3 regions of the Mesorhizobium sp. M6A.T.Cr.TU.017.01.1.1 genome follow, and region 1 is predicted to be linked to each of the others. Evidence: riboswitches for the same ligand, from Rfam matches in the RefSeq annotation. Region 1 holds a riboswitch; each other region holds the start of a gene.
The links. A riboswitch is a leader RNA that binds a small molecule or an ion and turns the genes downstream of it on or off. The one in region 1 is predicted to bind thiamine pyrophosphate.
Positions count from the first base shown of each region.

Region 2: another riboswitch for thiamine pyrophosphate. It lies ahead of EOB36_RS11145 (YkoF family thiamine/hydroxymethylpyrimidine-binding protein); the one in region 1 lies ahead of thiC (phosphomethylpyrimidine synthase ThiC).
Region 3: another riboswitch for thiamine pyrophosphate. It lies ahead of EOB36_RS03270 (ABC transporter permease); the one in region 1 lies ahead of thiC (phosphomethylpyrimidine synthase ThiC).

Region 1 is NZ_RZTA01000015.1:70,477-73,747, reverse strand. Features, by position in the region: gene thiC (phosphomethylpyrimidine synthase ThiC) at 1-1,240, opposite strand, end outside; TPP riboswitch at 1,344-1,460, opposite strand; partial or broken gene EOB36_RS07440 (aspartate 1-decarboxylase) at 1,578-1,835, opposite strand; gene EOB36_RS07435 (hypothetical protein) at 2,071-2,430, shown strand; gene EOB36_RS07430 (hypothetical protein) at 2,462-2,725, opposite strand.
Region 2 is NZ_RZTA01000026.1:21,539-24,809, forward strand. Features, by position in the region: gene EOB36_RS11140 (alcohol dehydrogenase family protein) at 1-886, shown strand, start outside; gene EOB36_RS11145 (YkoF family thiamine/hydroxymethylpyrimidine-binding protein) at 896-1,504, opposite strand; TPP riboswitch at 1,495-1,606, opposite strand; gene EOB36_RS11150 (aspartate aminotransferase family protein) at 1,964-3,271, opposite strand, start outside.
Region 3 is NZ_RZTA01000006.1:56,895-60,165, reverse strand. Features, by position in the region: gene EOB36_RS03280 (superoxide dismutase family protein) at 1-38, opposite strand, end outside; gene EOB36_RS03275 (sulfite exporter TauE/SafE family protein) at 187-963, opposite strand; TPP riboswitch at 1,300-1,412, shown strand; gene EOB36_RS03270 (ABC transporter permease) at 1,536-2,327, shown strand; gene EOB36_RS03265 (ABC transporter ATP-binding protein) at 2,321-3,082, shown strand; gene EOB36_RS03260 (ABC transporter substrate-binding protein) at 3,079-3,271, shown strand, end outside.

The sequences.
Region 1 (3,271 bases):
GCATCGGCACGTGGCCCGGGCCTTCGATCATCACCTGGCAGTCCTTCGCCCAGGCGACCTGCGTCAGCTCGCCGAGCGTTTCCAATTCGGCGAATTGCGCTGCGTCATTGGCGTCGGCGATCGAGCCTGGACGAAGCCCGTCGCCGAGTGAAAAGGACACATCATAGGCGCGGCAGATGTCGCAGATTTCCGCGAAATGCTCGTAGAGGAAGCTCTCCCGGTGATGGTGCAGGCACCATTTGGCCATGATCGATCCGCCGCGCGAGACGATGCCCGTGACCCGGTCTACGGTCAGCGGGATGTAGTGCAGCCGCACGCCGGCGTGGATGGTGAAATAGTCGACACCCTGTTCGGCCTGCTCGATCAGCGTGTCGCGGTAGACCTCCCAAGTCAGGTCCTCGGCAATGCCGTTGACCTTTTCGAGAGCCTGGTAGAGCGGCACCGTGCCGATCGGCACCGGCGAATTGCGCACGATCCATTCGCGGATGTTGCGGATATTGCGGCCGGTCGACAGGTCCATCACCGTGTCGGCGCCCCAGCGGATCGCCCAGACCATTTTTTCGACCTCTTCGGCCATTGACGATGTGACAGCGGAGTTACCGATGTTGGCGTTGATCTTGACCAGGAAATTTCGCCCGATGATCATCGGTTCGCTCTCTGGATGATTGATGTTGGCGGGAATGATCGCCCGCCCGCGCGCCACCTCGTCGCGCACGAATTCCGGCGTGACGAAGTCCGGGATCGCCGCGCCGAAGCTCTCACCGTCGCGCTCAAGCTTGCCGCGCACGATCTCGCGTCCAAGGTTCTCGCGGATAGCCACGGACTCCATTTCAGGCGTAATGATGCCGGCGCGCGCATAGGCAAGCTGAGTCACCGCCTTGCCGGCCTTGGCCCTGAGAGGCCGGTTGCGAATGGGGAATTCCGGCGTCAGGCGCTCGCCCGTGACGAATCCATTGTCTTCCGGCCGGACATGGCGGCCGTCATAGGCCTCGACATCGCCGCGAGCCGTGATCCATTCGTGGCGAAGCCGGGCAAGGCCCCTTTCCATGCTGGTTTCGACAGTCGGGTCCGTATAGGGGCCGGACGGATCGTAGACGGTGACGGGTGGCTCGCCGGCAGTCGGATGAACAGAGATTTCGCGCATCGGCACCCTGATCTGGGGGTGGAGGAGGCCGGGCTTGTGGATTTTCCGCGAGGCGGGCAGTGGTCCCGTCGACACGGCGGGGGTGAGGGCATTCATCGTGAGGCTCCTTTGCTCATGCATTGGAGACCCAGTTCTGTGCCGGAAGGATGAAAAGACGCTTCTGTCGACCTGCCGAAACAGGACCTCGGGCATAAACTCCCGCAAAGCGCTTGCACCGTCCCTACGCCAGTATGAACTGGATCAGGTTCAACGGGTCACTGCGCCGCGAAAGCAAGCAGTATCTCAGCCCCTTGCCGGGACTCCCCTGGTGAATGCGTCAGGTTGGACGGGCCGACGCTATCTTGTCAAGCGCATTCGGGCGCCTTCGGCCGGTGGCGATGACCGGCGGCCTGTCAAAACCGGGCGGAGAGCTCGCGCATGCATCGGGGACAAGTCACGCCCCGGAGACCAGGGCTGGAATGGCCAAAGCCTCTTTCGCTTCGTGAAGGATGGAGAAACTGTATCGGCCATGTGCGTCGAGATCCACCGAGTAGCTCAGGCGGTCACGGATGTGGTTATCCTGGTCCAAGGTGACGATTCGCGGCTTCAGCGAGGTGATTTGCACCTCGTCCAGGTAAATGGAGTTGCAGATAATGATCTGGTCGTCGGGCTGGCAGGTGCGGGCGGCCGCTCGATTCAGGATGCAGCATCGGCGGCGTTCCCGATACCAATGATATCTTGCGGGCAACTTATGCAATCACCGGCTTCGTAAAACCCGACGGCGGCGGCCGTGTCCTGGCGCTGAGGATGTGCCGCTGTTCCAGCAGAGAAATCGCATGGGCCGCGGAGTTTTCGCTCTGCGTGGACGAGTTGACGCAATCGTTTAGCTTGCTTGCAGTTCGTACGACCGCCTTTGAAAGCAACTAAGCTATTGCATTGATATGTTGGTGCGGCGATCGATCGCTACATATCCGGCCGCCATTATCCGAGTATTGATCCGCCTGCTGTTGGCGTTGCCGTACATGGCAATCCCTGCGGGGTCGTCGGCGGCCGGATCGGCCGTGCCCTCCAGTCTGAATTCCCCTGCCGAAAACTTCCCTGGCTTGGCTATGCATGCGGTAGATGAGATCGCCGCCTACCGCGACCTGGTCGAGGAAGGCATCGACGCGAAGAATATCGCCGCCCAGTTCGGACAGTCTGGTTATCGCCATGCGTCAGCGGCTCAGACTTGCGGTCTCGAGAGCGGCCTTGCGGGTCACCTCCCTTATGATTCAGATGTTGGAAGACGGCTTCTCGTTACCCAATAGAAATGGCGACTACGGAACGCGATCGCGGCCATCAGGAAACACCTGTCTTCGGCTCAACCTCGACATGGCGTCCGATCGACCGCAGATATACAGCTATCTCGTCCATGAGATGATCGCGTTCGCCGTAGATTTCAGCAATCCTACGCAGCTGTGGCTCGACGGCCCTCCGTTGCGCCGGCGTCAAATCAGCATCGCCAAAGACGTATCCCAAGTTGCCAATCGCGCAAATGTTGCAGCCGGCGTCCGCAACTGCTTGCACGAATGCGGGAATGTCTTTTTCTTGCATGGTCTTCATGTCGAATCTCTCGTGAATGGCGAGCTCGCGCCCCCATGCTGCCTTTTCAGCGTGTCCTCTGGGCGGCGCAAGCCTTGAGCGTGATTGTGCCCGGGCAACCTCGACTATCCCGTCTGCCAACGCTCTTTAGAGTCGGTGGGGTCTGGTGATCGCAGGCTGGGCCACTCAAAAGCTTGCAAGAAGAAAGTCATGGCGACCATTGCTCAAGATCGCAAGGGTGCGTGCAAGACCTTCCGTTGGCAGTCATGCACGCCCACTCAGAGAGAGTCCGGCCGCGGAAATTCTCCCTTATTCGTAAGAGACACGGCGGATTGCCTTCCGACGGCACCCTTGCTGCAACGTGCGACCTAACGAGACATATCTCGTTCGCGTTCCCTCGACCTGTCTTCGTATTGCTGCTTGCCCTGCGATTTCAGGCCCTCTGCTAGCTCCTCGGCCGCTCTTTGGCCTGCAATGTCACTATTCAAGATCATGTCCGGCATCCCTGGATGGTCATAACCGTAACGCGCATGCAGCTTCCCTCAAGCGCAGCGCGTATCCGTCGAT
Region 2 (3,271 bases), on a different contig from region 1:
GCGGCGTCAGGGCAACACGCTGACCTTCCCGCGCATCCAGGGCACCGACACGGTCGGCCACATCGTCTCAGTCGGCGATGGTGTCTCGCCGGACCGTATCGGCGAGCGGGTGATGGTCGACTTCTCCATCTACAACCGCGACGACGATTCACTCGCCGACATCGACTATATGGGCCACGGCCGTGACGGCGGCTATGCCGAGTATCAGACCGTGCCGGCCGAGAACGCCCATGTCGTCGACACCGAGTTGACCGATGTCGAACTCGCCACCTTCTGCTGCGCCTATCTCACCGGCGAGCAGATGCTGGAACGCGCCGCATTGAAGGCCGGCGAGCGCGTGCTGGTCACCGGCGCGTCGGGCGGCGTCGGCTCCGGCATCGTGCAGCTGGCGCGGGCGCGCGGCGCCATCCCATATGCCGTCGTCGGCAAGGGCAAGGAACAGGCCGTGCTCGACATCGGCGCCGAGGCGGTGATCACCCGTGGCGTGGCTGACCTGCCGGCTGCGGTAAATGAGTCGACCGGCGGCCAGCCGATCGACGTGGTGGCCGACCTGGTCGGCGGTGCGATCTTCAACGATCTGCTGCGCATCCTCAGGCCCGAAGGCCGCTACACCACAGCCGGCGCAATTGCCGGCCCGGTCGTGCAGCTCGATCTGCGCACCATGTATCTCAAGCAGTTGCAGCTGCATGGCTCCAGCCAGGGCACGCGGCACGACTTCCGCCGTATCGTTCGCTACATCGAAGACAAGAAGATCCGGCCGCTGGTCGGCGGCGTCTACAAGCTCTCCGATTTCCACCGCGCCCAGGCTGATTTCATTGCCAAGGACTTTGTCGGCAAGCTGGTGGTCGTTCCGGATGCTGTTTCGGATTTCGCTGCAACCCGTTGACAGCCAACACTAACAAGGACTCGGGCTGTTCGCCGACACGGTGAGATCGAGCGCGACATGGCCTTGCGGCGCGCCGAAACGAAGGAAGGCTTCCGACAGCGTCGCGAACACCGGTCCGGCGTCGCCTTTCAGCTTCGTGCAGAAATTCTTCGACCTGTCGAAGACGCCCGAAGTCTTGAGGAAGTCGATACAGCCGTAGATCTCGTCCATGTGATGGCCCTCGCCGAGCGGATAGAGCGAGAACTGCGCGGCGACCTCCTGTCCAAGCTTTTTCGCACTGTCGACATGCGCCCGCGCCGCGCCGATGCGCTCGGCCAGGGACAGCTCGTGGCTGCTGCCGGAAATCGGTGTGCAGATCGGATCGTCAGGCTCGCCCGGACAGCCGCGCGACACCGTCGCCGACAACACGCAATGCACGTCACTTGCCGCCGCCGATGCGAAGAGGTCGCGCATGGCCGGGAAAAGCTGTTCCGGCGGGCCGACGATCAGCGTCGAGATGTCGTCGGTCTCGATGCGGAAATTCGGTCGATAGGGGTCCATCGCCGAAAGTGCCCCAAGGATGACGTCGACAAAATCGTCGCACATCGGATACAGGGAAATCTGTGCACCTGAAAACATGGTCGCCTCGCTCCGCTGGCATTACCCAGATCAGCTTGAGGGACCGAAGGCTTGCACCCACCATCTCAGCCCCGGCAATACGGAGCGCCCCTGTCGATATGGGCGACGTAGCACCTGCGCAAAGGATGTTCAAGTAATGGTCCTGGGCAATCGTTCCCAGCAATCGCTTCAGACCAATTACCGAGCTTGGCGGCGCCGCCGAAGCTGCCGATCTCCCCCCTTGCGGGGGAGATGCCGGCAGGCAGAGGGGGGTGCTTCCCTCCGACCTGTCAATCGATCGCAGCCGCGCCCTCAAGCTGATTCGGGTTGGCAAGGCTGAAGTCGAAAGTTGGCGATCCTTCACACCCCCCTCTGTCCTACCGGACATCTCCCCCGCAAGGGGGGAGATTGGATACCGCTTCGGCTTTCGCCAATCACCAACGCCCATTCAGCCTCTGCCTTCGGGTGGGCTGTTCAGCCCTATAGTCCGACCTGCTTGACTGCGGCTTCGAGCGATCTTTCAAACGCGTCGATCATCTGATCGACCTGGGGCTCGGTGATGATCAGCGGCGGGCAGAAGGCCAGCGCGTCGCCCATGTTGCGCGAGATGACGCCGTTCTGCTGCATGAAGCCGTTGACAAGCCCGCCCAGCGCGCCGGCCGTCTCCCACGGCGTCTTGGTCACCTTATCGCCGACCAGTTCGACCGCCGCGATCAGGCCGACGCCACGCACCTCGCCGACAAGCGGGTGCGAAGCGAGGTTGCGCAGCCGTTTCTGCATATGCGCGCCGACCGTGCGCGCATTGCCGACAAGGTCGCGCTCCTCGATCAGCTTCAGGTTCTCGAGCGCGACCGCCGCCGCGACGGGATGGCCGCCGCCGGTGAAGCCATGACCGAAGGTGCCGATCCGATTGCTTTCGTCGGCAATCGGCTCGAACATTTTCTCGTTGATCAGCAGGGCCGAGATCGGCAGGTAGGAAGAAGAGATCTGCTTCGACAGCACCATGATGTCAGGCCTGATGCCGAAGGTCTGCGAACCGAACATCTCGCCGGTTCGGCCAAAACCGCAGATGACCTCGTCGGCGACGATCAGGATGTCGTACTTCGACAGGACCGCCTGTATCTTCTCCCAGTAGCCGGCCGGCGGAACGATGACGCCGCCGGCGCCCATGATCGGCTCGCCGAAGAAGGCGGCGATGGTTTCCGGGCCCTCGGCCAGGATCAGCTTTTCCAAGTCGTCGGCAAGCCGGCTCGAAAACTGCTCTTCGCTCTCGCCTGGCAGCGCCTCGCGCCAATGGTGCGGCGTCGACGTGTGCAGCACACTGGCGATCGGCAGGTCGAAGGAAATGTGATTGTTGGGCAGGCCGGTCAGGCTTGCCGAGGCGATGGTGACGCCGTGATAGCCGCGAATGCGGCTGATGATCTTCTTGCGTGCCGGCTGGCCGAGCGCATTCGACCGGTACCAGATCATCTTCATGGCCGTGTCGTTGGCCTCGGAGCCGGAATTGGTGAAATACGCCTTGCTCATCGGCACCGGCGCCATCTGCACCAGCTTCTCGGCGAGATCGATCAGCGGCGAATGCGATTTGGAGCCGAAGTCGTGATAATAAGGCAGCTTGGACATCTGGCGCACCGCCGCATCGACCAGCCGCTTCTCCGAGAAGCCGACCGCGACGCTCCAAAGCCCGGCCATCGCCTCGATGTAGCGGTTGCCGGCCAGATCCTCGACATAGATGCCGTCGCCCTTCTCGATGACGAGCGGCCCTGCTTCCTCATGCTTGCGGGCATT
Region 3 (3,271 bases), on a different contig from region 1:
GCCAGCGCCAATCCTGTTGTTGCAAGCAAATTTTTCATCAGTTGGCCTCCGGTTGTACAAGGACCCCAAACAACAACGGGGCCTCTTCGTTCCATTTGGGAATGTCTCCGGCACGGCCGCCAGAGAAGCGGGTGATGCGTAGAACTCGATAGTCTCCGTGTATAAGTGAAGTTTCACGACGTTGGTTTACACCAATTCGAAGAGTTCCGCGGTTTGCCAACCTGCCAGCAGTATGATGAGAATACCAATGAGCCTGAGAAGCGTCTTTTCAGCGATTGTTTTCACTACCAGTCCGGCCATCGGCGCTGCGACCACGCCGCCAAGGATCAAGCCGGCAACGGGGATTAGATTTTCCATCAGCCCCCCAGCCTCCTCCCAATGGCCCGTTAGTAACGCAAACAAGAAGGTCAGAGACACCGAGAACGTGATGAGGAACTCGCTGGCATTTACCGTGCCAATAACGTAGCGGGGCGTCCCGCCAAAACCGAGAAGCCCGGTCGTCACTATGGGTCCCCACCCGCCACCGCCTGCGGCATCGAGAAATCCACCACCAAGCCCAAGGGGAGGTACCACGCCTGCCGGGACCGGATTGCTTGGGATCCGCCGGAATGAACGGAACAGGAGCCAAGCTCCGACCAGCGCAAGGTATGTGGTCACATACGGCTTCATGACGGCTCCTTCAAACGAGGTGAGCACAAAAGCGCCGAGGACGCCGCCGATCACGCCAAATGGCATCAGCCGCCAGAAAAGCTTCCAGTCAATGTTGCGGTGATAGAGGTGAGCCGAACCTGAGGCCGCAGTGGTAAACAGCTCAGCCGCGTGAACTGAAGCCGAAGCGTGTGCAGGAGACACGCCAAACCCCAGTAGGGTTGTCGAGGAAACGACGCCGTAGGCCATGCCGAGAGCCCCGTCCACGGCTTGAGCTACAAACCCCACGAACGCAAAAAGAAGGAATTCTTGCATTTCGCTCTCCAACAAAGTGCGGGTCGCAATTGGCGATAGAGAAACCCGCTGCCTACAACGTATGCAATTATACCTTCACGCTTCCACAATTCATCAAACGCGTGGCATCGATAATGGTGACGACGAACGGAAAACGATCCGCTCGACCGGCGCCTTTCCTCATATCCTCAAAGTCATTTGGCCTCTCAGAATATTGAGAGCGATCTAGAACAGGATGCCGGGTTGGCACCTCCTCTGTCCGCCCAGATGTCCCTGATGGAACCGCAACCTCCTCTGACCCGAGGTTTTACGAGCCGGACGCAGACTTGCAGCTCCACCCTTTATCTGTTTAATTGCCGCCATCCACAGGGGTGCTCCGTATCGTCGGGGCTGAGAGATGGGCTGCAAGCCCGTAAACCCTAGAGCTGATCTGGATAATACCAGCGGAGCGAGGCGGGAGATGTTTTCTGGCGCACAGATTTTTCTTTTTCCGATGTCCGGCGATTTCGTCGGCCCGCTCGAGGGCCATGTCACGATCGCGGTCTCGGCCAAAAACCCGACCCCACGCTGATCTTTCGCGCCGGAGGTCTCGCATGTCCCAGTCTTTCTCCGCCGCGCCGCGAATGGTAGCCTTGTTCGCCAAGGTCGGACCGGCCTTGCTATCGGTCGGCACGCTGGTTTTGGCCTGGGAGCTCTATGCGCGCATCTCGCCCACCACGCTGCCCGCGCCGTCACGAGTCCTCGCCCAAGCCATCCAGCAGCGCCAGGCGCTGTTCGACAACACCGTGCCGACCATCAGCGCCACATTGGCGGGTTTCGCCTGCTCGCTGGCCGTTGCCTTCATCCTTTCGGTGCTGATCGACTTCTTCAAGCCGCTGCGCCGCGCCCTGTTCCCGGTATTCATCATCAGTCAGACCCTGCCGCTGGTGGCGATCGCCCCGCTGGTCGTTCTCTGGTTTGGCTTCGGGCTGACGCCGAAGATCATGCTGGTCGCGCTCGTGACTTTCTTTCCCATGCTGGTCGCGCTGGTGCAGGGTTATGAATCGACGGATCGGGACATCTCGGCGCTTCTGAGTTCGATGGGCGCTTCCCGCATGCGCATTTTCCTGCTGGCCCGCCTGCCCTCGTCGCTGCCCTATTTCTTCGCGGGCCTGCGCATTTCGATCACCTATGCCGTGGTCGGCGCCATCTTCGCGGAATATGCCGGCGCGGCCAAAGGGCTCGGTATCTACATGCTCAACGCCAAGAACAATTTCCGGCCCGATCTCGTGCTCGCGGCCGTGCTGGTCAGCGCCTTGCTCACGCTGGCCCTATTTGCCGCCACGGTGCTGATCCAGCGCGCCGCCATGCCATGGGAACGGCTCGATGCCGCGCGAAAATCATGAACAGGCGGCTGGAATTGCGCCAGATCAGCAAAAGTATTGGCGATGTCGACGTGCTTGCCGGCATCACCCTGCATGTCGAGCCGGGCGAATTCGTTTCAATCCTCGGCCCCTCCGGAGCCGGCAAATCCACGATCTTCAGGTTGCTGACGGGCGGTCTCGAAGGCCACGACGGCGGCATCGACTTCGACGGGCGGCCACTGGCCGACGCGCGCCGACCGTTTGCCTTCATGCCGCAGCACGACGCCCTGATGCCCTGGCGCACGGTTATCGACAACACCGCGCTCGGCCTGGAAGTCCAGGGCATGTCCCGTAAGGCGGCGCGCGACAAGGTGGCGCCGCTCTACGGCGAATTCGGCCTTGCGGGCTTCGAGCAAAAGTATCCGGCGCAGCTTTCGGGCGGAATGCGCCAGCGCGCCGCGCTGTTGCGTACCGTCGTTCAGGACCGCGCCATGCTGTTGCTCGACGAACCGTTCGGCGCACTCGACGCCCTCACGCGCACCGGCATGCAGCGCTGGCTTCAGACGATGTGGGACCGACACCGCTGGACCGTCCTGCTGATCACCCACGATGTCCGCGAGGCGGTCTTCCTGTCCGACCGCATCTATGTGCTGAGCGGCCGCCCTGCCCGCGTGCTGCGCGAAATCGCCATTCCTCTTCCGCGCCCGCGCAAAGATCTTGCCTCTCCGGAAGCCACCGCCATCGAAGCCGACATCGTCGATACCCTTCTCGATCCACAGCTCGCCCAAAGGATATGACCATGCTTTCCAGACGCCTCTTCATCGCTGCCGCATTGATCGCCGGGCTCGGACCCGTCACGCCCGTCTTCGCCCAGCAGACTGTCACCGTCGCTCTCGACTGGACGCCGAACACAAACCATGTCGGACTCTATGTCGCCCGGGCGAAAGGCTTCTACACTGAGGCCGGGCTCGACGTGCAGATCCTGC